Regions from separate parts of the Idiomarina sp. 017G genome, predicted to be linked through region 1. Evidence: riboswitches for the same ligand, from Rfam matches in the RefSeq annotation. Region 1 holds a riboswitch; the other holds the start of a gene.
The links. Region 1 has a riboswitch for thiamine pyrophosphate ahead of DEU30_RS11665 (TonB-dependent receptor). Riboswitches for the same ligand answer to the same signal wherever they lie in the genome.
Positions count from the first base shown of each region.

Region 2: linked by a shared signal. The riboswitch ahead of thiC (phosphomethylpyrimidine synthase ThiC) and the one ahead of DEU30_RS11665 (TonB-dependent receptor) in region 1 are both predicted to bind thiamine pyrophosphate.

Region 1 is NZ_SNWT01000009.1:96,487-112,208, forward strand. It holds gene tatA (twin-arginine translocase TatA/TatE family subunit) at 1-131, shown strand, start outside; gene tatB (Sec-independent protein translocase protein TatB) at 132-482, shown strand; gene tatC (twin-arginine translocase subunit TatC) at 475-1,209, shown strand; gene DEU30_RS11620 (TatD family hydrolase) at 1,199-1,990, shown strand; gene DEU30_RS11625 (diguanylate cyclase) at 1,983-3,761, shown strand; gene hemB (porphobilinogen synthase) at 3,779-4,786, shown strand; gene DEU30_RS11635 (Ppx/GppA family phosphatase) at 4,783-5,709, opposite strand; gene rhlB (ATP-dependent RNA helicase RhlB) at 5,711-6,988, opposite strand; gene trxA (thioredoxin TrxA) at 7,080-7,406, shown strand; gene rho (transcription termination factor Rho) at 7,656-8,924, shown strand; gene ubiD (4-hydroxy-3-polyprenylbenzoate decarboxylase) at 8,932-10,404, shown strand; gene fre (NAD(P)H-flavin reductase) at 10,405-11,106, shown strand; TPP riboswitch at 11,157-11,255, shown strand; gene DEU30_RS11665 (TonB-dependent receptor) at 11,305-13,434, shown strand; gene DEU30_RS11670 (YkoF family thiamine/hydroxymethylpyrimidine-binding protein) at 13,446-13,703, shown strand; gene pnuC (nicotinamide riboside transporter PnuC) at 13,696-14,322, shown strand; gene DEU30_RS11680 (phosphotransferase) at 14,319-15,062, shown strand; gene DEU30_RS11685 (MFS transporter) at 15,078-15,722, shown strand, end outside.
Region 2 is NZ_SNWT01000001.1:431,052-446,773, forward strand. It holds gene DEU30_RS02125 (DUF6404 family protein) at 1-259, shown strand, start outside; gene DEU30_RS02130 (CTP synthase) at 412-2,049, shown strand; gene eno (phosphopyruvate hydratase) at 2,089-3,381, shown strand; gene DEU30_RS02140 (hypothetical protein) at 3,335-4,012, shown strand; gene thiH (2-iminoacetate synthase ThiH) at 3,963-5,105, opposite strand; gene DEU30_RS02150 (thiazole synthase) at 5,102-5,872, opposite strand; gene thiS (sulfur carrier protein ThiS) at 5,876-6,076, opposite strand; gene DEU30_RS02160 (HesA/MoeB/ThiF family protein) at 6,060-6,818, opposite strand; gene thiE (thiamine phosphate synthase) at 6,808-8,325, opposite strand; gene thiC (phosphomethylpyrimidine synthase ThiC) at 8,322-10,025, opposite strand; TPP riboswitch at 10,109-10,227, opposite strand; gene DEU30_RS02175 (SCO family protein) at 10,268-10,912, opposite strand; gene DEU30_RS02180 (formylglycine-generating enzyme family protein) at 10,905-11,657, opposite strand; gene DEU30_RS02185 (multicopper oxidase domain-containing protein) at 11,668-12,825, opposite strand; partial or broken gene DEU30_RS02190 (cytochrome c) at 12,859-13,167, opposite strand; gene DEU30_RS02195 (hypothetical protein) at 13,387-14,181, opposite strand; gene DEU30_RS02200 (Fe2+-dependent dioxygenase) at 14,270-14,926, shown strand; gene DEU30_RS02205 (MAPEG family protein) at 14,953-15,375, opposite strand; gene DEU30_RS02210 (DUF2007 domain-containing protein) at 15,407-15,709, opposite strand.

The DNA.
Region 1 (15,722 bases):
TAGGTAATGCGGTAAAAGGCTTTAAAAAGTCTATGGGCGACGAAGATGACAGCAAAGATAAAGACGACTCTTTGCAGCACAAAGAAGAACATGACGATAAGTCCAATTCGGATAAATCCGGGAAATCTTAAATGTTCGATATTGGTTTCTGGGAGTTATTGCTGATTGTGATAGTCGGCTTGCTGGTGCTTGGTCCCGAGCGCCTGCCTTCGGCTATTCGTGGCTTTCAGAGAACCTTGTCGAGTATTAAGCAGTACTCTCAAAAAGTACAGAATGAGCTTGACCATGAACTGCGTATTAAAGAGCTGCACGAACATTTGAAACAAGCTGAGAGTCAGGACCTTGAAAATTTAAGTCCGGAACTGCAACGCTCGCTAGTCGAATTAAGAAGTGCGGCAGAAGAGGTTCAGCGACCCTATTCTAAGCCAGATTCCGAACCCAAAGAAAAACCCGGAACCGATGTGGGTAAAGGTAATGAGTGACTCCCCTTTATTAAATCATTTGCTGGAGCTCAGAAGCCGACTATTACGCTCGGTATTGGTTATTCTGGTTGTGTTCGCTGCGCTCGCTTACTTTGCCAATGATATTTATCATTTTGTCGCCCAGCCCCTGCTGATGAACATGCCGGTTGGTTCGCAAATGATCGCCACAGACGTTGCGGCGCCGTTCTTTACCCCTTTTAAATTAACTTTGGTCGTGGCTCTGGCTCTTACCGTCCCTTATTTACTGTGGCAAATATGGGGCTTTATAGCGCCGGGCTTGTATGGTCGAGAGAAGCGCTTAGTAATTCCGCTTTTGGCTACCAGCACTTTGCTGTTTTATGCCGGTATTGCCTTTGCCTATTTTGTGGTTCTGCCTCTTGCCATGGCATTTTTCAGCAGTGCAGCGCCGGAGGGGGTCACGGTTGCCACCGACATCTCCCGTTATCTGGACTTTATTCTGGCTATTTTTGTTGCTTTTGGTATTGCCTTTGAAACGCCGGTTGCCATTATGCTGTTGATCTGGACCGGTACCTGTACCCGTGAGTCACTGGCTAAAAAACGGCCTTACATTATTGTTGGTGCGTTTGCTATTGGTATGTTGCTAACCCCACCCGATGTTATTTCCCAAACGTTATTGGCAATACCTATGTGGTTGTTGTTTGAGTTAGGCTTACAAGTTAGCCGTTGGTATACACCCACCCAGCAGGAAGACGACGATGTGGTTTGATGCCGGAGTGAATTTAACCAACAAAAGGTTGTTGAGCGATCTGGACGGGGTTATGGCTCGTGCAGAGCAGGACAATGTGAAAAAGCAGCTGATTATATCGACCTCTATTGAAGAGGCTGAGCAAGCCGTTAAATTGTGTCAGCAGTTTCCTGAGAAGTTGCTGATGACCGTGGGTATTCACCCACACGACGCCGGCGAGGCGCCAGCAAATTACAAAGAGCAGTTACGGGAATTGGCCGGGTTGCCTTATGTTGTGGCTATTGGCGAATGTGGTCTGGATTTCAACCGGAACTTTTCTCCCCGCGATGTTCAGGAAGAAGTATTCGTTGCTCAAATTGAGCTGGCTAACGAGCTAAGCCTTCCGCTGTATTTGCACGAACGCGATGCAATCGACCTTCAAATAGAGCTGTTAAACCAGTATTGTAATGACTCAACACCCTGCTTAACTCATTGCTTTACCGGTGGCGTTGAAGCTCTGAACCGTTATGCCGAGCGAGGCCATTGGTTTGGCATTACCGGTTGGGTATGTGATGAGCGACGTAACCAGGAACTGGTGTCAGCTTTGCCGTATTTGCCTCTGAACAGGTTGGTACTTGAAACGGATGCACCGTTTTTATTACCGCGGGGGCTGAAGCCGCGTCCTAAAATGAATGAGCCTGCGCTTTTACCAGTAGTTGGAGAAGCTCTGGCTCATTATCTTGACGTGTCGGTAAAGCATTTAGCCGAGCTGACCTATGCTAATACGGAACGGTTTTTCGGGCTGGGAGAGAACAGTGACTAAAACTTCCGGAGTAAGTGCACTGCTGTGGCTATTTTTAGCTCTAGTGGCTCTGCTTTTTTCTGCATCCGCTGCGGCAGCGCAAATACTTCCTGAGAGCCAGTCAGAACTGTCAATTGAATACACTAACAGTCAGCAAAAGCTGGACTTAGAAACCGCAAAAAGCTTACCTCCAACTGACTGGCGTAAGCTGGATACAGACCGGGCCTCCTTTGGTTACACCACGGATGAATATTGGTTTCGCTTTAAACTCGAGGCTAAGCCTTACGACCGTATTCTGCATATTGCCTACCCTTTGCTCGATGAGCTGACCATTTATATCATGAGTCCGGAAGGGGTAAGAACTTATCGAATGGGTGACACTTTGCCTTTCGACGAGCGTCCAATACCAACGTCAGAATTTGCGGTTCCTTTACCCAACGACATCGGCGGTGAAATCTATATCAAGACCAATACGCAAAGTTCAATGCGTTTGCCTATTGCCGTGCGTACCGAAGTTGGTTTTTTTGAGACACAAATGAATCGTCGTATTGCCGAAGGAATTTACTTTGGCGTACTGCTTTGTATGGCGGTTTATAACCTTTTCGGTTTTATTGCATCGCGCGAGCCCGAATTTGGTGTGTATTCGCTTTACACGTTATTTTTTGCCGGATTGATGCTGTCATTAGAGGGGCTTGGCTTTCATTATTTATGGCCTGACTCTCTGTATTTGCAGGATAAGGGAATTCCTATATTTGGTAGTCTAACCTTTCTGACCGCTGCCTTGTTTGCTTATCAGCTCCTTGAACTAAAACGTTATCGATACACTTGGGGCAGAGGGTTAATGGTGATGGCATTCCTTGCTGGTTTGAGTCTGCTAATTGCTATTTTTGCCAACTATCGAGTTAGCATTCATGTGTTGTTGAGTTTAGCTGTACCTGGTTGTTTATTCCTGCTGGTTGTGGGCGTATATATGTGGCGTAAGGGTTTTGTTTACGCCCGCATTTTCACCTTAGCCTGGTGTAGCTTGCTCGTTTCTGTAGTTGTGAATTCTCTCGGGTATCTGGGCATCATCGACAGCATGTTCATTCAGCGTCATGCCATTATGATAGGTTCAGGTATTGAAATTCTGCTGTTGTCCTGGGTTCTGGCCGTACGCTACAGCGAGCAACGTAAAGAGCGGCTGCAGGCCGAGCAACGTCATAACCGCGAGCTGGAAGAAAGTGTTGATGAACGTACGTTCGAGCTACAAGTTGCTCTGCGCGAGCTCCAGGACGTTAACACAGAGCTGGAACAGAAGAATACGGAAGATCCGTTGACCGGTTTGTATAACCGCCGTTATTTCCAACAGCATCTGGAACGTGAACTGCGGCGCACATTACGCCGCGAGTTACCGCTTGCATTACTGATGGTCGACGTCGACCATTTTAAACCAGTTAACGATACCTATGGTCATCTTGCCGGAGACCAGATTCTGCAGCAGTTGGCAAAATTGATGCAGCAGCACGCTAAACGAGCCGCTGATATTGTCTGCCGTTATGGTGGTGAAGAGTTTGCCATTATTTTGCCGGAAACCGACCTTCAGGAGGCTGAAGCTTTTGCCAGTCAGTTACTGGAAAAGGTTCGTAATACCGAATTTAAAACCGATGCTGGTTTGCTTAAGATCACGCTGAGTATTGGTGTGATCTCCACTAGCGTACGTATTTTTGATAATGTAGATGAGCTTTTTAAAGCCGCCGACGACGCGCTATATGCGGCTAAACATGAAGGCCGTGACAGATTAGCGGTGCAGTAATCAATCAGGAGTCAAGAATGACAAATCAGGGTGCTTTCCCGGGCAGACGCCTAAGACGTTTACGCCGCCATGACTTTAGCCGCCGGCTGGTGGCAGAAAACCAATTAAGCGTGGACGATTTAATTTACCCTATGTTTGTTCTCGAAGGTGAGAATCAGCGTGAGCAGGTCAGTTCAATGCCCGGCGTTGACCGTGTGAGCATTGACCTGTTGTTGCAAGAGTGCGCTCGGTTGGTTGAGTTAGGTATTCCTATGGTCGCTTTATTCCCGGTGACTCCTGCTTCGGCTAAGTCGGAGATGGCTGAGGCGGCTTATGACGATAACGGTCTGGCTCAGCGTGCAGTCAAAGCCATAAAAGCTGACTTTCCGGAGCTAGGAGTAATGACCGATGTTGCTTTGGATCCTTTTACCATCCATGGTCAGGACGGCATTCTTGATAACAGCGGGTATGTAGTCAATGACATTACCACTGAGGTTCTGGTAAAGCAGGCGGTGTCTCACGCGCGTGCCGGAGTAGATGTTGTGGCTCCGTCGGACATGATGGACGGGCGTATTGGCGCTATTCGTTCAGCACTGGAAGCCGAAGGCTTTATCAACACTCAAATTATGGCGTATTCGGCTAAATATGCCAGCGCGTTTTACGGCCCATTCCGCGACGCGGTCGGCTCTGCCGGCAATCTGAAGGGAGCTGACAAAAAGACCTATCAGATGGACCCGGCTAATTCAGACGAAGCTCTGCAGGAAATTGCACTGGATATTCAGGAGGGCGCTGACATGGTGATGGTGAAGCCGGGCATGCCTTATTTAGACATTGTGCGCCGTGCAAAAGATACCTTTGGCGTGCCGACTTTTGCGTACCAGGTCAGTGGTGAATACGCCATGCTCCAGGCGGCCATTAAAAATGGCTGGCTGGGTCAGGACGTTATTGAAGAAAGTTTGCTGGGTTTCAAGCGGGCAGGTGCTGACGGCATTCTTACCTACTTTGCAAAATCGGTAGCTGAACGTCTGGCAACGAAGAAAGGCTAAGCTGTTATTTCATTGGCAAGTTGCGCGAGTAGCCCCTCGCGTAACGCGCCTGTAGTCACCTCAAAATCGTCCACACTAAGTGCTTTCAGTGCCGCCAAAAGTATAGTGATTCCGCCCATTAGAACAGTGCGGCGGTCATCACGTAATCCGGCAAAATTCAGACACTCAACTTGCCCCTGCCGGATACAACGCTGAATCAGTTCACTTAACCAGATTTGAGTAAGCCCCGGTTGTTTCTCTGCCGCCGCTATTTCAGTAAGTGCACGAAAAGTACCTGAGGCGCCAAGAACTCGTAGCCATCCATGCTGCTGATAATCAGCGATGTAGGGCCTAATAAGTTTGGTAGCGGCCTGAATGGCCAGCTCTACATTATCCGGGTTAATTTCTCCACCTTTAAAGAAACGGTTTTGAAACACCACACAGCCCATATCCAGACTATGAAGCACATTGGCCTGAGTTCCATTACCGGCTACAACCTCAGTACTGGCACCACCAATATCAATAACCAGAACTTTATCCCGGCATTGTGACGCACTACAAACCCCGGCATAAATAAATTCAGCTTCACTCTCTCCGGTAATAACTTCAATGGGGAAGCCTAATGTCGACTCAAAGCGTGCAAGAAGTTCTTTCTGATTACTGGCTTTGCGCAGCGCCGCAGTTGCTACCGCTTTTACTGCAAAAGGCTGGAAGCGCTTAAGCTCTTCGGCAAACAGAGTAAGGCAATCTATGCCACGGGAAATGGCAGCGTCGTCTATGCTGTCATTGTCGTTCAAGCCGTCGGCTAAACGAACTTTCTGCTTATGCTGGGAAAGAATCCGGGGTTTAGGAAAGAACCCCGTCATTGAAACTTCTGCCATCAACAGGTGAAAACTGTTGGATCCCATGTCGATGGCAGCAAGTTTGCGCTTTTTGGCTGGCATATTATGACGCGTTGCGCGGAGGTCCCGAGCGACGGCCGCGAGGTTTGCCCTTGCCTCCGCCTGAGTTATGACGACGACGGCGCTGAATTGGACGCGGACGTCGTAAATCAGAAAGCAAAGCATCGCCATCGTATTTGGTGACCGGAATGGTGTGACCAATATAGTCTTCAATAGCCGGTAAGTTGTATACGTACTCTTCGCACGCCAGGCTTATTGCAGCGCCACTGGCGCCTGCGCGACCTGTGCGGCCTATACGGTGAACATAGTCTTCGCAGTCATCCGGTAAGTCGAAATTATATACATGGGTTACTTCAGGAATGTGCAGACCACGTGCTGCGACATCGGTAGCAACTAAAAAGTCGAGCTTTCCTTCGGCAAAGTCTTCCAAAATGCGTAAACGCTTTTTCTGCGGAACATCACCGGTTAACAGACCCGCACGGTGCTCGTTCGCGACCAGCCAGCCATGCACTTTCTCGCAACCGTGCTTGGTGTTGGCGAAAACAATGGCTTTATCCGGCCAGTCTTCTTCTATTAATGTCAGTAGCAACGGAAACTTTTCGGGTTTAGAAGGATAAAACAGTTCTTCAGTTACCCGTGTGGCCGTTTTTTGTAACGGTTCTACTTCGAGCTTGGTCGGTGCATTCATGTGTTCGTACGCCAGTTCCTGCACACGATAAGACAAGGTTGCAGAGAACAGCAGATTCAGACGTTTGGATGGATCCGGCATTTTCTGTAACAGGTAACGAATGTCATCAATAAAGCCCAGATCGAACATGCGGTCGGCTTCGTCCAGCACCACAACTTCAATATCTTTAAGGCTAAATAGATCCTGCTTATAAAAGTCTATAAGACGACCCGTGGTGCCGACCAGTATGTCTGGTTGTGCAGCCAGTTGTTCTTTTTGACCTTCGTAGCCTTCGCCGCCGTAAATTACGCCCATTTTCAAACCGCAATGCTCAATGAGGGCATCCGCGTCGTGAGCTATCTGAATAGCGAGCTCCCGAGTCGGTGCCATAATCAGCGCGCGTGGGCCCGATTCGGTTTTTTCGGACGATTCGTTCTGCATTAAGCGGTTGAAAGTAGCCAGCAGAAATGCCAAGGTTTTGCCTGTACCTGTCTGAGCCTGACCAGCAACATCGCGGTTAGACAGAGCAACGGGCAGACTTAACGCCTGAATTGGAGTACAATACTCAAATCCGGCACTGGATATTGCTTGCTGGATTTTGGGGTGAAGCGCCAAATCAGCAAAGCGAGTTTCTGTAAGATGTTTTTTAGTCATAAGTTATAAGCATATCAGTTTGCGCTTGTATTCAAAAACAGAAATAATACTATTCTAATATTTCCACGCGAAGAAAGTAGCGGAGAGTACCATGAGTGACGTAATAGTTCAGCTAAGTGATGACAGTTTTGATGCTGATGTCATAAATTCCGATAAACCCGTATTAGTCGACTTTTGGGCTGAGTGGTGTGGACCATGTAAAATGGTAGCGCCTATTCTTGATGACATTGCCAGCGAGTACGCTGATAAATTAGTTATTGGTAAGCTGAACGTCGACCATAATGAACAAACTCCACCTAAGTACAATATTCGTGGCATTCCAACGTTATTGTTGTTTAAAGGCGGCGAAGTTGTCGGAACGAAAGTGGGCGCATTATCACGTGCTCAATTGACTGAGTTTTTAGACCAGCATATTTAATGATTGTCAAAAAACGGCGTGTTATGCGCCGTTTTTGTTGAGAAAACTGGACGAATCGCTTTTTTGGTGATAACTTCTGCTCATTAACTGTTCATACGGGTTCACCAACTCCACCGGTTAACCTGTTTTTAAATGAAACGTCTGTTTCTGGTTTCGCACTTCGCGAATTCCGAATGTTCCAATTGTTTTACTTTCTAGAGTCAAATTAAAAAAGGCTTTGTGTTCAATCGATAACTCGAAAACCCTCCTATGAATCTAACAGAACTTAAAGATAAACCCGTAAACGAGCTGGTTCAGCTCGCGGACTCAATGGGCCTTGAGAATATGGCCCGCCTACGTAAGCAAGACATCATTTTTGCTATCTTAAAAGCTCACGCTAAAAGCGGTGAAGACATTCACGGCGGTGGTGTGCTGGAAATTTTGCAGGATGGCTTTGGCTTCTTGCGTTCAGCCGACTCGTCTTACCTGGCTGGCCCGGACGACATTTACGTCTCGCCAAGCCAAATTCGTCGCTTTAACCTGCGTACGGGTGACACAATTGGCGGGAAAATTCGCCCACCGAAAGACAGCGAACGTTATTTTGCCCTGCTGAAAATTCGCGAAGTTAACTTCGACAAGCCTGAAAACTCCCGCAATAAAATCTTATTTGAAAACTTAACGCCGCTACACGCGGAAGAGCGTTTTCACTTAGAACGCGGCAATGGCAGTAAAGAAGATATCACTGCGCGGGTACTGGACTTATCAGCGCCAATAGGTAAAGGCCAGCGTGGTCTTATTGTTGCGCCACCAAAAGCGGGTAAAACCTTACTATTGCAGAATATTGCAACTTCTATTGCGGCGAATCACCCTGATGCTGAACTGATTGTTCTGTTGATTGATGAGCGTCCGGAAGAAGTCACCGAAATGCACCGTCTTGTACATGGCGAAGTGGTTGCTTCAACCTTTGATGAACCTGCCAGCCGTCACGTTCAGGTGGCCGAAATGGTTATTGAAAAAGCCAAGCGCCTGGTTGAGCACAAAAAAGACGTAGTGATTTTGCTGGACTCAATTACTCGCCTTGCCCGTGCTTATAACACCGTTATTCCAAGCTCCGGTAAAGTGTTAACCGGTGGTGTGGATGCTAACGCATTGCACAAACCTAAGCGTTTCTTTGGAGCTGCGCGTAATGTAGAAGAAGGCGGTAGTTTAACCATTATTGCAACCGCGCTTATTGATACCGGCTCGAAAATGGATGAAGTCATCTACGAAGAGTTTAAAGGTACCGGTAACATGGAGCTGCATCTGAACCGTAAGTTGGCTGAACGCCGTGTGTTCCCTGCCATCGACTTCAACCGTTCAGGTACGCGTCGCGAAGAGTTGCTGACTACGCCGGACGAGCTGCAAAAAATGTGGATCCTGCGCAAAATCATGCATCCAATGGGCGAAGTTGAGGCCATGGAATTCCTGATTGACCGTCTGCAGATGACCAAAACCAATGACGAATTCTTCGAATCGATGAAACGTCAACGCAACAGTTAAGTGGCGTATGAAATATCAAGATCTGCGTGACTTTATCGCGCTCCTCGAGGAGCGCGGTGAACTTAAGCGCATCCAACAAGAGATCGATCCCTACCTCGAAATTACCGAAATATCAGACCGTACGTTAAAAGCACAAGGCCCGGCCTTATTGTTTGAAAACGTGAAAGGCCATGATATGCCTGTATTGGCTAATTTGTTTGGCACACCCGACCGCGTGGCTTTAGGCATGGGTCAGGAGTCAGTAACCGCTTTACGGGATGTGGGCAAATTGCTGGCCTTTTTAAAAGAGCCTGAGCCTCCTAAAGGCTTTCGCGACGCGTTGAATTTACTGCCTAAGTACAAAAAAGTGCTGAGTATGTCGCCAAAAAGCATTAAAAAGGCACCGTGCCAGCAAGTGGTTATGAGCGGCGACGACGTTGACTTAACCAAGCTGCCTATTCAGCACTGCTGGCCGGGCGACGTTGCGCCTTTGGTGACCTGGGGTCTTACGGTAACTCGTGGTCCGCATAAAGAACGCCAGAACTTAGGCATTTACCGCCAGCAACTCTTAGGTCCTAATAAACTGATCATGCGTTGGTTATCACACCGCGGTGGTGCGTTGGACTTTCAAGAGTGGTGCCAGCAGCATCCGGGCGAGAAGTTCCCGGTGTCAGTTGCTTTGGGGGCTGATCCTGCCACTATTTTGGGTGCAGTAACCCCAGTACCGGACAGTTTATCGGAATACGCTTTTGCCGGTTTGTTGCGTGACAGCAAAACCGAAGTAACGCAGTGCCTCAGTAATGACTTACAAGTACCGGCGCACGCTGAAATTATTCTGGAAGGTTACATAGAGCCGGGCGAAATGGCACCGGAAGGGCCTTATGGCGACCATACTGGTTACTATAACGAAGTGGATGAGTTTCCGGTGTTTACTGTGACTCATGTTACCCACCGCAAAGACCCTATTTACCACAGCACTTATACCGGACGTCCACCGGACGAACCGGCTGTGCTGGGTGTTGCTTTAAATGAAGTTTTTATTCCGTTGCTGCAGAAACAATTTCCTGAAATTGTCGATTTTTATTTGCCACCGGAAGGCTGTTCGTACCGTTTGGCCGTAGTCACTATGAAGAAGCAGTACCCCGGTCACGCGAAGCGTGTGATGATGGGTGTCTGGTCTTTCTTGCGTCAGTTTATGTACACCAAGTTCGTGATTGTGTGTGACGACGACGTGAATGCGCGTGACTGGAAAGATGTTATCTGGGCTATAACAACCCGGATGGATCCGGCACGTGATACGACCCTGGTCGAAAATACACCGATTGATTATCTCGATTTTGCTTCACCAGTTTCCGGACTGGGCTCTAAGATGGGAATGGACGCCACCAATAAATGGCCGGGTGAAACCGATCGTGAGTGGGGCGAGCCTATTGTCATGAGCGACGAGGTAAAACAGCGTATTGACGAGCTGTGGGACGAACTGAATATTATGGAGTCGTGAATGAGTCAACAAATGACCTGTAAAGCTGAAATTTCGCGCCAGTTGGCGGATGCTGTGTGGGAAGTGCGTATACAACTGCCGCAGCCGGTTGAGTTTAAAGCAGGCCAGTACCTTATGGTGGTGATGGGCGAACGCGATAAGCGACCGTTCAGTATTGCGTCGTGCCCGTCCAATAAAAGTGAGTGGTTACTTCATGTTGGCGCTACGCCGGACAACAGCTATGCAATGGAAGTGTTAGATAAAGTGCGTGCCGACGGGGAACTAGAAATTGATGCGCCGGACGGTATTGCGTTTTACCGTCAGGAAAACGCTAAACCGGCAGTGTTAATTGCCGGTGGCACCGGTTTTTCTTACACCTATTCTATCTTGCAGCAACACTTACGTGTGTCGCCAGAGAGGCCATTAACGCTTTATTGGGGCGCAAAAAGTTTAAGCGACCTGTATTTGCATGACGAACTGGAACGCTTAGCAAGCCAGTACGAGCACTTTGATTACCACCCGGTAGTCGAAGATGCGGATGACTACTGGGCTTATTCTATTGGTTTAGTGCACCATGCGGTTATGGCCCGTGAGCAAAGTCTGCCTGAGTGTGAAATTTACATGGCTGGCCGTTTCGAAATGATACGCGTTATTCGCGACGACTTTGTCGCTAAAGACGTACCGTTAGAAAACCTTTACGGCGACGCTCTGTCCTTTATTTAATTGCACTGAAAGTAAATTTGTTTAACTAACAAGCTGCGTTATACTGACGCCGCTTTACCAAGGGGTGCCGGCAACGGCTGAGATGCATTAGCGAACCCTTAAAACCTGATCCGGTTAATACTGGCGTAGGGATGGTAGAAAACCCGTCTAATACAGCCTTACCGGATCGTTTCTGACTTTGTTTTGAGGAAATGATCCATGAAAATAATCAATTCATACTTAGCAGCCAGCATTGCCGCGGCGTTATCCAGTGTTCCCGCTTTTGCCTTTGCAGCAGAGGACACACAAGATACAAAAGACATTGAAATTATTGAAGTGAGTGGTGACTTTCACCGCCGCACCTTAAATGAAACCACCAGCAGCGTTTCTATTATTGATAAAGATGCGATGCAACAGCGTCACTCACAGCATTTACAAGACACTCTGAACAGTTTGGCCAACGTGAATTTCTCTGGTGGCACTTCCACGGCTCGGTTTATTCAAATTCGTGGTATTGGCGAGCGCTCTCAGTTTGTTGATCCTGTAACGCCCTCGGTCGGTTTGATAATTGATGGTATTGATTACAGCGGATTAGGCAGTGCCGCATCGCTTTTCGATATTGATCACGTGGAAGTGTTTCGCGGTCCGCAAAGCGGACGTTTTGGCGTGAACGCTATGGCCGGTTTATTGTTGCTGGACAGCACCGCACCGAGCAGCGACTTTAACGGCCAGTTTCAGCTATCAGCAGGCAACTATTCCGAAGCCATGGGCGGCCTTGCTATGGGCGGAAACCTAGGGCTGTTAGGTAACGCCCGCTTCTCGGTCAGCCAGTTTCAGCAAGACGGTTACATTGAAAATACCTATCTTGAGCGTGATGACACGGAACAGCGCGACGAACTCACTGCGCGCTTCAAGCTGGATACAGAGCTCAGTAAAGACTGGTTGCTGCAAACGGTTCTGCACTATAACGATGTCGACAATGGCTACGATGCGTTTAGTCTCGACAACACCCGCGAAACTTTGTCCGATGAACCGGGTTTTGACCGCTTAGAAAGTCAGGCATTGCGCTTGCAGCTCAGTTACCTGGGTTTTGACAACAGCCGTCTGGAAATGTCTGTTAACTACCTGGATGCAGACACCGGCTACGCTTACGACGAAGACTGGACCTATGAAGGTATCGCTCCGGGCTGGGAATACTCAGCTTTTGACGCGTACTTCCGCGACCGTGACGACAAAACCGCCGAAGTTCGCTGGGTATCCGACGAGCCCGAAAGCCTGTTTGGTATTGATAGCGAATGGGTTTTAGGTTTGTACTATTACGACAAATCGGTTCAGCTGACACGTGACTATTTTAACTGGGACTTAGGCCAGCCAAGCATTTTCAACAGCGACTATGATAGCAATCACGTTGCTATTTATGGTGAGCTAACTCAGCATTGGAGTGACCGGGTTAGTACTATAACTGGCTTGCGGGTAGAACGTTACGACAATGACTACCTCGACAGTCGCGGTATTACCGCTGAACCTGAAGACACCATGGTGGGTGGTAATTTCAGTGTCCGCTATCAGGCGTCTGACGACAGTTACCTGTACGCGACTCTGGCGCGCGGATACAAAGCCGGTGGCGTTAATGGTGAAGCTTTAGGAAAAGCTGAAGATCAGGGTCTGGAAGAATTAGAAAACTACTTGTTAGACCGCTCAACCTTTGCTCCGGAAACGCTCTGGAGTACCGAGTTTGGCGTAAAAGGCAGCAGTGCCGATGGGCGTTTAACCTCAAGAGTCAGCGCATTTTACCATTGGCGTGACGATGTGCAGCTCAAGGGCTGGGTAAACCGAGACCAGTCATTTGTGGGTTACATTGAGAACGCCGCTGAAGGCACAGGTTACGGTCTGGAAGCGGAAATTCGCAACCAGTTTACGGATTGGTTGGCGGTTTTCGCTTCGGCCAGCTGGTTAAAAACCGAAATTGAAGGTTTTGTTACCGAAGACGGCACCGATATGACCGGGCGGGAGCAAGCGCAAGCGCCTAATTACCAGTTGAATATTGGCTTTGAGGGTTGGTTAGGCGAGAACTTCCAGTGGGTGATTCAGGCCGACGCGAAAGACGAGTTCTACTTCTCTGACTCGCATAACCAAAAAGCGGACAGCATGGCAGTGTTGCACCTTGCGCTAAACTATCATTATCAGGATTGGCACTTTAGCTTATGGGGTCGTAATTTAACGGATGAAGACTACGAAACTCGCGGTTTTTACTTTGGTAATGACCCTCGTAAGGAGTATGTGCCGGAAACTTACGTCCAATACGGTGAACCGCGTCGCTTTGGTATCACTGTCAGAAAATCGTTTTAAGGGAGCTTAATATGCAAGTTTCAGTAGAAATGTCGCTGTATCCACTGGCTGAAAATTACCTGGATACCATTAAAGATTTTATTGAGCGTTTAAATCAGCATTCAGAACTAACGGTTCTGACCAACACCATGAGTACGCAAGTATTTGGTGAAATGCAGGACGTTATGCGCATTATGGGTGAAGAAATGGAGCTGCTTTTCCAGAATGTGCCGTCGAATGTTCTGGTTTGTAAGTTTATTAACAAAGACTTAAGGCCGGATAATGCCTGAGTCTTTGCTCGAATCCTGGCTTGAGCAGTTGATGGTCAGTTCCCCCTGGGAGCTGACGGCTTTAGTCATGGCTTTGGGGTATTTAGTTCTGGCGGCGCATCAGCGCCAGTGGTGCTGGGCTGCGGCGGCGGTCAGCTGTACTATATACGCTGTCTTGTTCTGGCAAGGTAAGTTGTATATGGAGTCTTTGCTGCAAACAATCTACATTGCGTTGGCAGGCTATGGTTGGTGGCAATGGCAGCGTCAGCAAAGCGCAGCAAAGGAGAGTCCTGATGGCGCGAAATACCCGTTTCGTTGGCACCTGCTGCAATGGGCGTGGTTGGTTCCTCTGGCTGCAGGCATTGCTTATTTACTCTCGGTTTATACCGACGCAGACGCAGTATGGCTCGATACTTACACCACAATATTCAGTTTGCTGGCCACCTGGCTGGTTACCAAAAAAGCGTATGAAACCTGGTGGTACTGGCTGGTTATCGACAGTGTTTACGTTTATTTGTACGCCAGCAAAGGCTTTGTCGCCACCGCCTTGTTGTTCGTGGTTTATCTGATACTGGTGATTTATGCCATGTGGCGCTGGCGCCATGACATTTCGCTGAAATCTGCGAGTGAAGCCGGGTGATTGGCCAGCCCTGCGAAATACATCTGCTTGCTTCCGGGCAGTCGAATCAGACGTTGCGACTGCGAACAGATACAGAAGATTATGTGTTAAAACGCTGGCGCTATGAACAGGTATTCGCGGTTGATCGTGAGCTGGAAGTATCTATACAAAAAGAGCTGGCGCAACAGGCTCTTGCCCCCGAAGTTTTAGCTTACGATGCTAAGCAAGGCTGGTTTTTACAGCCTTACTACCAGGCTCCGTCTTTACAGCAAGTTACGCTGTCGCCTTTGATTAAAGCCACTGTACTGGCTGAAACGCTGTCGAAAATTCACAATACACGAGTTGATATTCCGGCCTGGTCTATGTCTGAGCGGGTCGAGCATTATTTGCAGCAGTTGCGTTCGGTCAATTCGGCGGTTGCTGCTCAAATGAGCCAGAAATTGGTACCCATGCAACCCTTGTTAGAGGACTGGCTCAGTTATCCGGTGTTATGCCACAACGATTTATCTATGAATCATATTTTAATGGCCGATCCTATCCGGGTTATTGACTGGGAATACGCGGGTATTGGTCACCCTTTGTTTGATATTGCCAGCGCAATTATAGTGAATGAACTCAGTGACCAAGCCTCGGTTCGCTTAATAACAGAGTACGAAAAAATAGCCCATTATCAAATTGATCGGCAGCGTTTAGCGCAATGGTGTGAGTTTGTGGAATGGTTGAATAAAGTATGGCAGCATCTATTTCGACACCTTTCTTAAAATGAACACTTTGCCATGACTGATAAAAAACTGACTGAACGCGTTTACGGCTACTTAGCTGAAGACGAAGATGCTCGCGTTTGTAAAGATATTCCTGAGTCTGCCTGTAACGAGCAACCGCGTTCATTCGTTTTGATGTTGTTGTCGTTAACTCTGACAAAACTGGGTGACAGCTTAGTCAGCGCGCGCCTTGTATTGCCGTGGATGTTGAGCTCGCTGGGCGCTCCGGCGGTGTTTATTAGCGCTTTAGTGCCTTTAAGGGAATCTCTGGCTTTATTACCTCAGCTCTTTGTTGCTCAAAAGCTCCGTGAGCAGCCGGTACGCAAATGGTTCTGGGTTGCGGGCAGTGTCGGTCAGGCAGTCTCGTTGCTGGCTATGTTGTTTGCGGTAGCAACTTTAGATGAATCTGCACTGGGCTGGCCTGTGGTTGTTTTATTGGCAATATTTAGCTTGTCGCGAGGCATTTGTTCTGTGGCGAATAAGGATGTGACCGGTAAAACGGTATCTAAAACGCGCCGTGGACGAATGTCCGGTGTCGCAGCGTCCGCCGCCGGATTACTCACACTGTTAACCGCACTCGTTATTATATTTGCACCTGATATGGAAGGTCAGCGCTCATTATTTATTGGACTACTAGGTGCCGGTGTTGTGCTCTGGTTT
Region 2 (15,722 bases), on a different contig from region 1:
ACCGCATTATAATAGTTTTATGCGTAATGCTCTGAGTTTAGGTTCTTTTTTTGCTGTCGGCTGGGGCTTAATTATGTGGCTACTTGTCTGGAACTCTACCGGGCTCTCAGTATTAGCGGGTATTGGTGCGCCGCTACTGGCTGGCTTAACATTTGGTCTTATTATGGCTTGTTACTATAGCTTTAGCGCAAAGCGAAAAAAATTATCCCGTTGGGAAGAACTGCCCGAGATAGATGAGAGCGCTCAGCAATATTCCTGACTCTAATCTAGAGTTGCATAGATTTTGATGTCGACGCCAGATGTTCAGGCTTAGCTAACGACAGCTTTTATTTGTTGTTAGGGGCGTCTTTCGGTATACTACTTTCCCGTCTGAATGCAATCCCAAATTTGACCTGACCAACTAGGTATCACATGGCGACAAACTATATTTTCGTAACCGGCGGAGTTGTATCCTCGCTGGGTAAAGGCATTGCTGCAGCCTCCCTGGCGGCAATTCTAGAAGCACGGGGCCTTAACGTTACTATCATGAAGCTGGATCCCTACATTAACGTAGATCCGGGTACCATGAGTCCAATTCAGCACGGTGAAGTTTTTGTCACCGTAGACGGAGCTGAAACCGATCTTGACCTTGGTCACTACGAGCGTTTTATTCGCACCCGTATGACCAGCAGCAACAACTTTACCACCGGCCGTGTCTATGAAGACATTATCCGCCGTGAGCGTAAAGGTGAGTTTTTAGGAGCGACCATTCAGGTCATTCCTCACATTACCAACGAAATTAAGCGTCGTGTTATTGAAGGCAGTAAAGGCTTCGATATTGCCATTATTGAAATTGGTGGCACGGTGGGTGACATTGAGTCACAACCTTTCCTTGAAGCCATTCGTCAGTTGGGCACGGAAATTGGTCGTGACCACACCTTATTTATGCATCTGACCCTGGTGCCATTCTTAGGCGCTGCGGGTGAAGTGAAAACCAAGCCAACACAGCACTCAGTGAAAGAACTGCGTTCTATTGGTATTCAACCCGATATATTGATATGCCGTTCAGATCGTTCTTTACCGGCAACTGAGCGCTCGAAAATCGCTTTGTTTACCAACGTAGAAGAGCGCGCGGTTATTGGCCTGCGCGACGTTGACAGTATTTACAAAATACCTTCTATGCTAAAAGCTCAGAGTCTGGACGATATAGTGACCAAACGTTTCCGTCTGGACTGTCCTGAAGCCGACTTGCATGAGTGGGAAGAGGTACTCTATCAGGAGTCGAACCCGAACGGTGAAGTCACGGTTGGTTTTGTCGGTAAATACGTTGAACTGCCTGACGCTTACAAGTCAGTTAACGAAGCCTTAGCGCACGCTGGCCTTAAGAATCGTTTAACAGTGAACATTCGTTACATAGACTCACAAGATTTAGAAACCAAAGGTACCTCTAAGCTTGAAGACGTGGATGCTATTTTGGTTCCCGGTGGCTTTGGTGGTCGTGGTATTGAAGGAAAACTAATTGCGGCGAAATACGCTCGTGAAAACAATGTTCCATATTTGGGCATTTGTTTAGGTATGCAAGTCGCAATGATTGAATTCGCTCGTAATGTGGCTGGTTTAGCTGGCGCTAACAGTACGGAATTTGATGAGAGTTGCAGCGATCCTGTGGTGGGACTTATCACTGAATGGATGGATGCCAGTGGCCAGAAAGAATTGCGCGATAAGCATTCTGATTTGGGGGGCACTATGCGCCTGGGCTCACAAGAATGTCATTTAGAAAAGGGCTCTAAAGCACTTAAAATGTACGGTAAAGAGACTATTGAAGAACGCCACCGTCATCGTTACGAAGTGAACAACCATTATGTTGAAGCACTGGAGAAAGCTGGCTTAAAAATTACCGGTTACTCGCACGATAAGCAGTTGGTTGAAATTCTGGAAAACCCGAAACACCGCTGGTTTGTGGCAGTACAGTTCCACCCGGAATTCACTTCAACGCCGCGTGACGGGCACCCGTTATTTAAAGGCTTTATAGAAGCTGCTGGCGAATTTCATAAAGAGCGTTTGGGTTAATAACCCGGCTAATGATTAAGCATTAAACAGGATTTAAGCATGAGTAAGATTGTTAAAGTTGTTGGTCGTGAAATTATGGACTCCCGTGGTAACCCGACGGTTGAAGCCGACGTTTATTTAGAATCTGGCCACATGGGCCGTGCGGCAGCACCAAGTGGTGCATCAACCGGTTCACGTGAAGCTCTGGAGTTACGTGACGGCGACACTTCTCGTTACTTAGGTAAGGGTGTTGAAACGGCAGTCGCCAATATTAACGGTGCTATTGCTGAAGCCTTAAGCGGTATTGATGCGATTAACCAGGAAGCTGTCGACAACATTATGTTGAAGCTGGACGGTACCGATAATAAAGAAAAGCTAGGTGCTAACGCTATTTTAGCTGTGTCTCTGGCGGTGGCGAAAGCAGCGGCTTTGAGTAAAGGCATTGAGCTTTACGAACATATTGCCAACCTGAATAACACCAGCGGTAAATACAGCATGCCACTGCCAATGATGAACATCTTAAACGGTGGTGAACATGCAGATAATAACGTGGATATTCAGGAGTTCATGATCCAGCCGGTTGGCGCTGAAAGCTTCAAAGAAGGCCTGCGTATGGGCGCTGAAGTGTTCCATGCTCTGAAAAAGGTTCTGCAGAAGCGCGGTTTAAGCACAGCGGTTGGTGACGAGGGCGGGTTTGCGCCTAACTTGGCATCTAATGAAGAAGCCTTGCAGGTGATTGTCGAAGCGGTTGAAAACGCGGGCTATAAAATGGGCAGCGACATTACCCTGGCTTTGGATTGCGCTGCATCTGAATTCTACCGTGACGGTAAATACGAATTGTCTGGCGAAGGTAAGTCCTTTACCGCCGAAGAGTTTGCTGATTATCTGGCAGAGCTGTGTGACCGTTATCCTATTATTTCTATTGAGGATGGCCTGGATGAAAGCGACTGGGACGGCTGGAAAATCTTAACCGAAAAACTGGGCAGCAAAGTTCAGCTGGTCGGTGATGACCTGTTTGTAACCAATACGCGTATTCTCAAAGAAGGTATCGACAAGTCGATTGCCAATTCAATTTTGATTAAATTTAATCAGATTGGTAGCCTGACAGAAACCTTAGCAGCCATTGCGATGGCGCGTGAAGCAGGTTACTCGGCGGTTATTTCTCACCGTTCGGGTGAAACCGAAGACGCCACTATTGCCGATTTGGCAGTAGGCACCGCAGCGGGTCAAATTAAAACCGGCTCGCTGTGTCGCTCTGACCGGGTTGCTAAGTACAACCAATTATTGCGTATAGAGGGCGATTTGAATGGCCAAGCGCCTTACCGCGGACGACAGGAAGTCAACGCTGGCTAATCAACAGGCGGACATATTTCAGCCGCTGGCTCAGCAGGGCGATTTTGCCGAGCTGTGCTCAGCGCTGTATGAACGTGAATTACCGCAACTGGCACAGGTTAATGATATGCCTGTTGCGGCTCTGCAACGTCGTTTAGCCAGTCTCCCGCACTATATTCGTCACGCCGCTCATGGTTGCCTCAATGCAGTGCAGTATTCGCCGTTAAAGTTGGATGTTCAGAACGCCAGCTGGCAGGCTCCTCAGCCAACTAAAGCTCCTTCAGCCGGTATATCTGCCGAAGGGCAGAGCCAATGGTTTGCTAAACATGCAGCTTTGGGTCTGGTGGTTCCTGTTCGTTATCAAACTCCTGAATTTACGACCATAATGCTCGACAGCATCGACCGTGTGGATCCTGATAAAAAGCGTCTGCATCTGAATTACCGTGGCTGGTTTGATTTTACCGGGCAGGGTGAACATAGTCAGGATACCTTACTCAAGCCTAATAAGCGTGTTATGACCGCAGCCAGCTGTGGACATCAGTGGAATCATAAAGGGCGCGTTAACCCACGCACCTTAACGCTGCGTGAGTTGTTACTGGTGGCTACTCTGGACTGGAAAAAGTTTCAGGTGGCATTGCGGATAGCTCGTTAAGCCAGTCCTGCCATACCGGTTGTAATCCTTTCGCTTTTATTGCCTGCGCCACTTCACTTACTGGCCTGTCGTCATCTATGGAAAACTGTTCCAGCTCTTGTTGCTCGTTGGCGTAACCGCCGGGCTGAGTTTTCGATTCGGCACTGACCGAGGTCACACCTAACCGGAACAATCCATCACGAAGCGCCTGCTGTTCGCGCGTGGAAAGGCTGAGTTCTACATCGGGGAACCGCAACCGATAGGCGCAAATTAACTGAACCAGTTGTTTATCAGAAATTGTCCTTGCGTTATCGACACCACCGGCACAGGGCCGTAGCCGGGGAAACGACAGCGAATAACGACTGCGCCAGTAGCGTCGCCGTAGATAATCCAGGTGCATGGCGGTAAAGGTGCTGTCCATACGCCAGTCTTCCAGTCCGATCAGCGAGCCGAGGCCAATTTTATCGATACCGCATTCTCCCAGGCGGTCGGGCGTTTCAAGCCGCCAGCGGAAATCGCGTTTTTTGCCTTTTAAATGATGTTTAGCATACGTGGCGGCCTGATAAGTTTCCTGATAGACCATAACCGCATCCAGACCCAGCGTGCGTAATTCAGCGTATTCATGGGTAGCCAATGGCTGCACTTCAAACATCACATAGCTGAAATAGCGTTTGATAATAGGTAGCGCCTGACGAAAATAATCAATACCTACCTTGGTTTCATGCTCGCCAGTCACTATCAGCAGGGTGTCAAAACCTTTGGCTTTTATGGCCTGACATTCCTGCTCGATTTCAGCTGGCGACAGGGTTTTGCGCTTTAAGCGGTTACTCATGGAAAAGCCGCAGTAGCTGCAATCGTTAGCACACAGATTCGACAAATACAGCGGAATAAACAGGTGCAGGGTATTACCAAAGCGCTGCCGGGTCAGTTGTTGTGAGCGCTCTGCCATAAGGGGCAGATAGGATTCCGCCGCCGGCGACAGTAAGGCCATGAAATCACTGGTATCCAGGAACTGCTTGCTTAATGCGGTTTCAACATCAGCCGTGTTTTTACTGTAAAGCTGCAGGCGGGTATTGTCCCAGCTGGTCTGCTCCCAGGTAGTATAAAAGCTCATAGCGACTCCAGAAACTCCGTTAATGGGCTGGATGCGGAAGCTTTTAAGGAAGCATTCTGACTTAAACCTGCTTCAAAGGCCTGACGCCCAACAATAACCGCGTCGCGAAAGGCTTTTGACATAGCGACAGGGTTATTCGCGGTGGCTATCGCGGTATTGACCAGTATAGCGTCTGCACCCATTTGCATGGCTTCAACGGCGTGGCTGGGTGCACCAATGCCCGCATCGATAATGACCGGCACCGAAGCCTGCTCGATAATAATCCGTAGGAAGTCTCGAGTAAGCAGGCCCTGGTTTGAGCCTATGGGGGCGCCTAACGGCATAACTGCCGCACAGCCAACTTCCTCCAAGCGTTTACACAATACGGGATCAGCACCGCAGTAGGGCAGTACGGTAAAGCCTTCTTTTACCAAAGTTTCAGCGGCTTTTAGGGTTTCTATCGGGTCCGGCAGCAAATAGTTGGGGTCGGGGTGTATTTCCAGTTTAAGCCAATGGGTACCTAAAGCTTCACGGGCAAGGCGTGCAGCAAAAATAGCGTCTTGTGCAGTTTTGGCACCAGAGGTATTTGGCAAAAGCTGTAAACCTAAGTTTTGTATAGGCGTGACAATGTCGTCAGTGGGGCGCTCAAGTTCAACGCGCTTTAATGCCAGCGTTACTAACTCGCTACCGGAAGCCGCAAGGGACTTCTGCATAACGTCCGCGCTACTGTATTTGCCTGAGCCTATGAGTAAGCGGGAATGAAAATCGCGATCGGCTATTTTCAGCATGGTTTAACCTCCGGCCACAGCCTGAACAAGTGTAATGGTATCGTTTTTTTTAAGCTCGGTTTGTTGCCATTGTTCCCGGTGTATAATCTGTCCGTTTAAAGCGACGGCAACGGCCGAGGTATCGACATTCTGAGCAGACAGTAGCTGCGATAAATTGCTTTTCTCAGAGATCTCAAAATCTTTGTCATTAATTTGAATGCGCATTTTGACCTCCGCATACAGGGCATGAAGCGGCCCGCGGTAAATAGAGTTGTTGCCAGTTTTGCGATAAGCCATTGAAGGTTTGCAGGTAACCCCAGGCAAGCTTATGTCCGGTAAAATAATTAATTGCCAGTAGCGCCTGACTGGATCCCATAATGCCCACAACAGGAGCGGCTATACCCGCGTTACTGCAGTTCAGAGGCTCGGTAACAGCGTCGGGATAAAGGCACTGATAACAGCCGTGCGATTGCCCCGGATTTAACGCGATGAGTTGCCCGTTAAAGCCGCGCGCCGCAGCAGAAATGAGCGGGGTGTTCAGGCGGTAGCAGCTTTGGTTGATCAGGTACCGGGTCTCGCGATTGTCGGTGCAGTCGAGGACTAAATCGGCTTGTTCGGCGAGCGCGTCCAGATTGCCTTCATAGGCCTTTTCTTCAATAGCGGTGATACGAATGTCCGGGTTTAACCGCGACAAAGAATGACCAGCTTGCCACGCCTTGGACAAACCAATATCGTCGCTGGAATAGAGTGTTTGGCGCTGTAAGTTGCTGAGACTTATTGTGTCGTGATCGACCAGTGTGATTTGCCCAACGCCCGATGACGCCAGATATTGGCTGGCAGGACAACCGAGACCACCCAAGCCAATAATCAGCACATGACTTTTGAGCAAACGCTGTTGTCCGGTTTCGCCAATTTCTTTCATCAGTATGTTGCTGCTGTAACGCAGAAGTTGTTCGTTACTCAGCATGAGCAACCTCGTTCTTTTCTTTAACCTCGAGTTCAGCTTCCATCTCCGTTAGTAGCTGATGAACAGCCTGCTCTACGTTTCTGGCAGCAGTAATCGCGCTAACAACCGCTATTCCGTTTACGCCAGTAGCTGTTACGGGAGCTACGCGCTCTAAAGAAATGCCCCCAATAGCGACTGTCGGTATGTTCGTTGGCGCTAATAACGCGGCATAGCGGCGTAGTCGCTGCAGCCCTTGCGGTTTGGATGGCATAGTCTTGGTTTGAGTTGGGAAAATATGACCTAACGCGATGTAAGATGGCTTGTACGCTTGAGCAATTAATAACTCGGTGTAGCTGTGAGTGGAAATGCCCAACCTCAACCCTGCTTGCTGAATAGCGTGAAGGTTAGCCTCGGTTAAGTCTTCCTGACCTAAATGCACGCCATAAGCGTTGTGCTTAATAGCCAGTTGCCAGTGGTCATTAATAAACAACTGCGCTGAATATTTCTCTGCCAGCTGAATGCTTTTTTTAATAGCGGTTTCCAACTGAGGAGCATCAGGATCTTTAATACGCAGTTGCAGTGTCTTAATGCCCAGTTTTAAGAGCTTTTCTATCCACTCGTAAGAATCCACTACCGGATACAATCCGGGTTCCTGGTCTAGACTGGGAAACTGGAGGTCAACACAGGGCAACTCCGGCGTATTAATCTTTGGAAAATGGTCAATTTGCTGTGGCCAGTGTGTATGAGCAACAGGGCCTGGTCCTCTGCCTATACCTTTCGCCTCAATCAGGCCCTGATGCACGTAGGCATTAGCGACTGTTATGGCATCCTCAAGTGGATAGTCATGTGCTAACGCCGCGGCAATGGCTGAAGACAAGGTGCAGCCTGTTCCGTGGCTGTGTTTTGTTCTCAACTTCTGCTGAATGTACTGGGTATGTCCATCGGAGCTAAGGTAATAGTCAGAGATTTCATCGGCGCGACCAAAATCGGTGCCTGTTACCAGAATTCGGGACAGTCCGGCCTGAAAGAGTTGTTCTGCAGCGCGATACATTGAGTCCTCATCAGTAACCTCTAATCCGCTCAACCAACTGAGTTCATCCAAATTCGGTGTCATAATATCAACCAGCGGGAATAACTCCGCGCAATGTTGAGGCTTGAGCTCCGACAGGCGATCCTGCTGAGTGCTGACAACCACCGGATCCCAGACCACGAAAGGCTGGGGAAGGGGATCAGACCATTGCTTTAAAAAGTCAGCCACACACTGAAGCTGTTGCACATTACTAAGCAACCCAATTTTTATCGCAGCAGGCGGCATGTCCTGTTGCAGGCATTCCAACTGCTGACGAACGGCGTCAGCAGCTAACGGGAATAACCCGGTGGTTGCAACAGAGTTTTGGGCGGTAATTGTGCTTATGACACTGCAGCCATGCACGTTCAGACTACGGAACGTGTGCAAGTCCGCCTGAATGCCTGCGCCACCGCCGCTGTCAGAACCTGCGATGGTCCATACGACAGGTACCGACATCATTCTGCTCCTTCGGTCGCCGCGTCTTTCACTTTTACATCAATGCGAGTGTCCGGGTTGTACTGACGTACCTCGTGAGAAATTTTCATGGAGCAGAACTTAGGACCGCACATGGAGCAAAACTGCGCGGTTTTGTTCGAATCCTGAGGCAGTGTTTCATCGTGATAGCTGCGAGCGGTAACCGGGTCCAACGCCAGGTTAAATTGATCGTCCCAGCGGAATTCGAAGCGGGCTTTTGACATAGCGTCATCCCTCGCCTGTGCACCTGGGTGTCCTTTGGCTAAATCGGCCGCATGAGCCGCTATTTTGTAAGCGATCATCCCCTGTTTTACATCTTCCTTGTTAGGCAAGCCTAAGTGTTCCTTCGGGGTAACATAGCAGAGCATGGCGCAGCCAAATGCTCCAATCATGGCAGCACCAATACCTGAGGTAATGTGGTCGTAACCGGGGGCTATATCGGTGGTTAGCGGCCCTAAGGTGTAGAACGGCGCGCCGTGACAGTGCTTTAACTGCTCATCCATGTTTTCCTGAATTTTATGCATGGGCACATGGCCGGGGCCTTCTATCATCACCTGTACATCGTACTCCCAGGCAATTTGAGTCAGCTCGCCTAGTACCCGAAGTTCTGCGAACTGAGCTTCATCGTTGGCGTCGGCAATGGAACCGGGGCGCAGGCCGTCACCTAAAGACAGCGACACATCATATTTCGCACAAATTTTGCAGATATCGCGGAAGTGCTGATAAAGAAAACTTTCTTGCTGGTGCGCCATGCACCATTTCGCCATTATCGAACCGCCACGGGAGACTATGCCGGTAACTCGCTTTGCAGTCAGTTTAATGAAGTCGTGCAGTACGCCGGCGTGAATCGTAAAATAGTCCACACCTTGCTCAGCCTGTTCCAGCAGTACGTCTTTAAATACTGGCCAGCTCAGATCCTCAGCAACGCCATTGACCCGTTCTAAAGCCTGATAAATAGGCACAGTACCAATAGGCACTGGACTGTTGCGTAAGATCCATTCCCGGGTTTGGTGAATATTACGGCCGGTAGATAAGTCCATCACGGTATCAGCGCCCCAGCGAGTTGCCCAAACCAGCTTTTCGACTTCTTCTTCAATAGACGAACTGACCGATGAGTTTCCAATGTTGGCATTCACTTTAACCAAAAAGTTGCGGCCAATAATCATTGGTTCTGATTCGGGGTGGTGGGTATTAACGGGAATAATCGCGCGTCCACTGGCGACTTCGTCGCGCACAAATTCCGACGTTATGGGGTTTTCAAGGTGCTCCCGCCCCATATTCTCGCGCAGTGCAATGAACTCCATCTCGGGCGTAACGATGCCGCGCCGGGCGTAGGCCAGTTGAGTAATACCGTGATTGTCTTCTTGGTTCTTGCTGTGGCGTTGCTGAATCCAGTTCTCACGAACCTTTTTCAAACCCACTTTTACGTCAATTGCAGCTTCCGGGTCACCGTAGACGCTGGACGTATCATACACGTCCACCGGCTCGTTCGGTGGTAACTTCACGCCCGGTGTGGGCTGGTGCAGGGTTTCGCTAAGGTGAATGCGACGAAAGGGTACCTGGATATCGTTGTTACCGGACAGAAATTCACGGCTGGAATTAGGGTAATAATGCCCGGATAGCGATGATAAAAAAGATTCAGCCTGTTGGCGGTTTAAACGGTTATTCGATGGTGCAGTTGACATAGCATTCTCTCATTTTGTTGATGTTAGAGATGCTTGTCAGGAGTGTTGAAAGGAACATCAGCGCAGAAACAACGGTCGTGTCATGCTGATGCTCTCTTGTTCCCTTCGCAGGTATTAGCCTGATCAGGTTCAACGGATCCCGCAATTGCGGTCTCAGCCGGTAACTTCATTAAGAAAGCTACCGGCACTCCGACAAGATTCCTTTTTAGTGGAACAAAATCTTAGAGCGAATGCAACCGCTGTTAATCGTTAACCAGTTTAGCGACAACGTTAGCTGGCTTCTCCATTGGCTGGCTTAGGCCTTCTATGCGTTCAACAATAAGCCCTTGTTTATCGAGAATAGTGATCAAATTGCTGTGATCAAAATCACCGTCCGGACGCTGTCGATACCTCACGCCAAGTACTGTAGCTAAGGTTCTGATATCCTGCTCCGAACCGTTCAGAAACAGCCAGTTGTCGTTGTTAAGTTGATACTGCTTAACATAGTCAGCGAGTGCCTCGGGTGTATCGCGATCGGTGTCAAAACTCACCATAACGAGCTTAACTTGCTGTTTAGTGTCTTCGTCCAGCTTGCTGTATAAGCGTTTTACGTCATGAACCAACACTGGGCAGGCGGTGGTGCAACTGCCATAAATCATGGAAAGAATAACGGGATGACCTTCAAGTTCTGAAAGCTTGAGTTGGCTATTCTTATGCGTGTTCCAGGTAGCATCTATCTGGTATACCGACTCGGAGTGAGAGACCTCTGCTGCGTTCATTGCCGTATGATTGCTGTGGTCGTTAGCTGTCTGATTCTTGTGCATATTGTGATGCGAGTGATCCTGCGCAAAAGACTGGACAACAAAGATCAAAGAGGCCAGGGCTGTCAATTTTAGCAATTTATTCATGGTCGTTCTCCAGGTCGTATGCGCAACGAAAACCCATAGTGCTGGTCGCACTTTGCGGGGCGTAATCACTGCGTGACTGATAACGGAAAAATGTGGCGTAATTGGCGTTACTAAAACTCGACATAAAGCGCGCTCCGTCGCCACATGAGCCGGAGAGCAAATCGACGTCATCGCCGTTGGTTAATAATAATTGATAGTCGTCTACCCATTCATTGACACGGTCGTGCATGTGCATCAATTGGTCAGCATTTGGGTCGACGGTTTGTTGTTTCGCACTGTGTGGCTGGCTGTACCAGGCAAACAGGTTACGGGCATAATCATCGTCGCTGATGTTCTGCTGTTGGCGATATTTGACCGACGCATACTCCCACTCGTTAAGACCAGGCAAACGGCCACCTTGTGCGGAGCAGTATTCGCGTGCGGCAAACCAGGACACATAAGTGACTGGTTCGTTGTCTTTGCCTTTAGCAAATTCAGTATTATCATCCCAATGCTTCAGGTAATTTCCATCATGGAATAGGGCAGCGATGTTGTCTCGCTGCCACTGAGGTTGTTCAATGACAAATTCCAGAAACTCTTGGTTAGTGACAGGGGTTGCGTCCAGCATGAAACTTTCCATTTCTATACTGAGGCGCTCTTTGTCCAGTAAGACCGGAGGTTCGAAAGTACCACCATTGATCAGAACTGGATCGGCGAGCACTAAGGGTGACAATAAAACACCTGCAACTCCAAGCCACTTAACCATAAGTTTCCCCTTATTTCTCTTTACGAGGGCCAGCGACTAACGCACCAGCTGCACCGCGTTCTGCATCAGCAAATTCGTGATCGACCAACTTATAGATGCCTTCTTCCGGAACAATAAATTCAATGGTTGCGCTGTTACTGGCACCCAGCAGCACGGTTTGCATGCCATACCATTCGTTACGCGGGTCACCTTCGTACCAGACGCGGTCGAAAATCGCACCAATTACGTGGAAGCTGGAAGTGCCTGATGGACCTGCGTTTAACACATGTAAGCGCACACGATCACCTTCGTTCGCACGTAAAGGGTTGTCGCTAAGTGCTGCAACATGTCCGTTAAAGGTCACATGACTTGGCTGGCGGTCTAAAGCTGCACCGTGGTTATAGATGTAGTTACCTTCTGAGGCTTCTTCCAAATAGTGCTCTGACTGAACCAGAACGAATTCTTTATCAACGTCTTTGTCAGTTGGGTAGCCATCTTTAGGAGATACCACAACGGCGCCGTATTGGCCCATAGCTGTGTGCATGAGTACGCTGGAAGTACCACAGTGATACATATAAGTACCCGCGTAGTTGGCTATCCATTCGAACTCAATAGTTTCACCCGGAGAAATGGTACGCCATTTGTCTTCCGCTGCTACTGTGCCACTATGAAAGTCCATAGAGTGGGGCATTGGGTTAACGACTGGCTGGTTATTCTGATAACCGTTGGCCTGCAGTTGCTGAATGAACGGAGCACCATTTTTAACTGGCTTAGTAATAGTCACTTCTTCGTCAGAGCGGTTTTTCATTTTGAAAATGACACGGTCACCTTCACGTACGTGCAATACCGGGCCGGGTACTGAGCCACCGAATGTCCAGGCCGAATAGGTTACTCCCGGTGCTACTTCTATTTTCTGAGAGAACACATCCATGCGTACATCGTGAGTTTTGTTACCTTCATAGTCGAGCTTGGCTATGTTTGGAACCTGAGTTAGATAATCGCCAACAACCGCCGGGCCGTTGTAGTCTTCGCGGTAGACTTTAGCTTCTGGTAATCCAAAGATTTTACCATCAATGACATATTCGCTGTCGTGCTTAAGGCTGAGCTCTTCCGCATGAACCGGAGCTGACGCTGACGCCATAGCAGCCAGAAGAGAGGCACTGATAATTGATAAGCTTAGAGTTTTCATAATGATTTTTCCTTTAACTGATAACAAAGAGGTTTAACGCAAACTGGCAACGGCTTCGGCTGTGATAGTCTCACTGCCGCCTGCAAGATCGGTATTGATGTAGTTAGCTAAGGTTGCGATATCGGCGTCTTTCAGATAACCCATGGGCGGCATAGCTCCGTTGTAATTTGTTCCGTTAACGGTTAGCGCGCCGGACTTACCATTGATAATTGTCTTAGCTATGTAGTCGGGGTTATCTTTGATATTTGTATTTCCTGCCAGCGGAGGAAATACGCCCTGCATGCCTTTGCCATTTGGTTGATGACATGCCTGACAATATTTTTTGTAAACGTTTTCGCCTTCGCCTGCGTTGGCTGACTGGCTTATAAACAAACCAGCTAATGACACGGCAATGACTGAAATTTTGCAAAGAGACTGAATGCTCATAACGACACCTTCGTAATTGACTTAAGATGCCTTTAGAATACTGCTTTAATGAGCTTTTGCGAGTGAAATGAAGGGGTAACTCAGGCCTACTCCTTTATGTGTAAAAGAAGTAAGCCGAATGCAGGTTGGTAGGTATTAAATGCTGCGTGCTTCCAGTTCAATACGAGAGGCAGCACCGTAAATTTTACTCGGATCTCCCTCAAATTCACCTTCTGGGGTAGTAGTAGGCCAGAGGTTTTCAAGGTTACTGATGACCTTGCGGGTTTCGCTAATGGCTTCTTCAGCTTTTTCTGCTTCTTTATCATTAATACGGTTTAAGCGTTCAAGCGCAATTTCTTTAAAGCCCATGGCGTCTTGATATTCGTGAACATTAGTGACTTCGCCATTTTGAATGCCTATAGCGTACTCGTCGGCGGCTACCATTAGCATTGATGAAACACTCAGTATGACGTCTTTAGCTGACATGTCAGCAATAGGCTCGTTAGCGCTGATAGAGTCCAGCAGAGCCTTGTAGTTGTTCATAACCGTGTCTTCATCTTTATCATTGATGACACTTTCCGCCAGAGTATTTAACGGTTCGGCAAACCCAGGCAAGCCGCGTGCTTCAAATGCTTCAGTAAGACCACTATAGAGCTCGTCACCTGGGTGTTTCATGTGAGTTTTAGCCATTTCAATGTGGCCTTGCTCGTACAGTTTCATTCCCACCCATAAATGGCCGCGAATAAAACCGAGCTGAGCCAGAAACGCCGTGTCATTGGTGTTTAAATCAATTTCAGGAGCGGCCATTTCGCCTTCTGCCATAGGGGCAGCCATGAACATGGAAGGTGCCGCGCCCGGTTGCGTCAGTGGCGCTGCTGTTACCTGTGATGCTGCTACGGTGGTGGCCAGAACACTGCCAACGCCAAGCCAAACTTTTTTCTTTTCAAACATATAAAGACCTTAGTATGCTTTTTTGCGAGAGTTAACTCATGTATATTTGCAGAAATGATAACTATTCGCAAGTTAGAAGTGTGGAATAATGATATTACAAATTAGCAATGCCGTAGATACAGATACGGTAAAGAGTATTGTTGCAGGCCTTGATGCCGGGCAGTTTAGTGATGGTAAGAAAACCGCAGGCTGGGCAGCGAAAGATGTAAAAAATAACCAGCAACTGTCGGGTAAAAAGTCTGAGGCAGCTACACAAGTGCTGCTGGACAGGCTTCAGCAAAACGCTCTGGTGCAATCGGTTATGCGGCCAAAGCAGGTGGCGCGGGTGACTATAAACCGATATCAGCAGGGAGAGTACTATGGTACTCACATGGATGATTCCTTGATGAACGGGGTAAGAACCGATATTTCTTTTACGCTGGGTTTGTCACCCTTATCGGATTTTGAAGGCGGAGAGCTGGTTATTGAGGATGCCAGTGGTGAGCGGAGCTGGCGGCTTGGGCAGGGGGATATTCTTATGTATCCGAGCCATTACCTGCATCGGGTTAATCCGGTGACTAAAGGTTCCCGGCTGGCAATGATAGGCTGGGTGCAAAGCTTGGTTAAACAGCCGAATTACAGGGAGCTACTCTTTGATATAGAACAATCGTTGAAAGCTGAATTTGATGCAAACGGTAAGTCTGAAAACTTTGATCGCCTGACCAAGGTGTTTCATAACCTGTTAAGAGAATGGGCTGATGTGTGATCAGCCCAGAAAAAATTTAACGGCTTTTAAACCAGAGTGACACCGCACAAAATAAGCAAAGCAACGTTAGCTGCTAGCCCAATCATAAAGAAATAGCTGCGGGGGCTGGGGTTTTTCTCCGTTGCTATGGCGTAGTAAAGAACCATGTGAATTAAGCGAGCAATAGCGAAAATCCAGATAAATATCCCTGTCCAGAAAGCGCTGACACCTATGAAGAAGGCCAGAAATACTGTGCCCAGCATCAGCGGATAGTTTTCTAACGAGTTCATTAGCGTGCGGTGAGCACGAAACACAAAAGATGAATGACTCAGTGAGTCGTCGATTTTACCCGGAACGGCACCGGGTTGTTTCGCTTTTTGACCGCTGGCAATAACCCATTGAACCAGCAAAATGACCAGAGCAATGAGTACGCCCCAATAAGCCATTGTATAAGTTTCACTTCCGTTCATTTTATGTCTCCTTTTGTTCCGTATGATTTGGTTAAGCTGGGCTACCGCAACTCCAGCATACTTCAAAAGCGGCTCCGTTAATTTCCTGACAATTATTGCAACGCCAGTCCGGGCCGTTCGCTTGTTCTTCCATATTTTCAATCAGTGTTTTTGCGACAGCGAGTTGAGTATCATCAACAAGCCATAATTCAGGCCAGGTATCCAATGGCGCTAAATCACCAGCGGCGCCACTGGAAAACTCATTTTTCATAACTGTTTCAATGCCTTCCATTTGTAATAGGTTACGGGCGTTTTCCACTAATAGTTTGTTTTCATGGGTATAAATAAGTTTCATAGGCGTTTCTTAT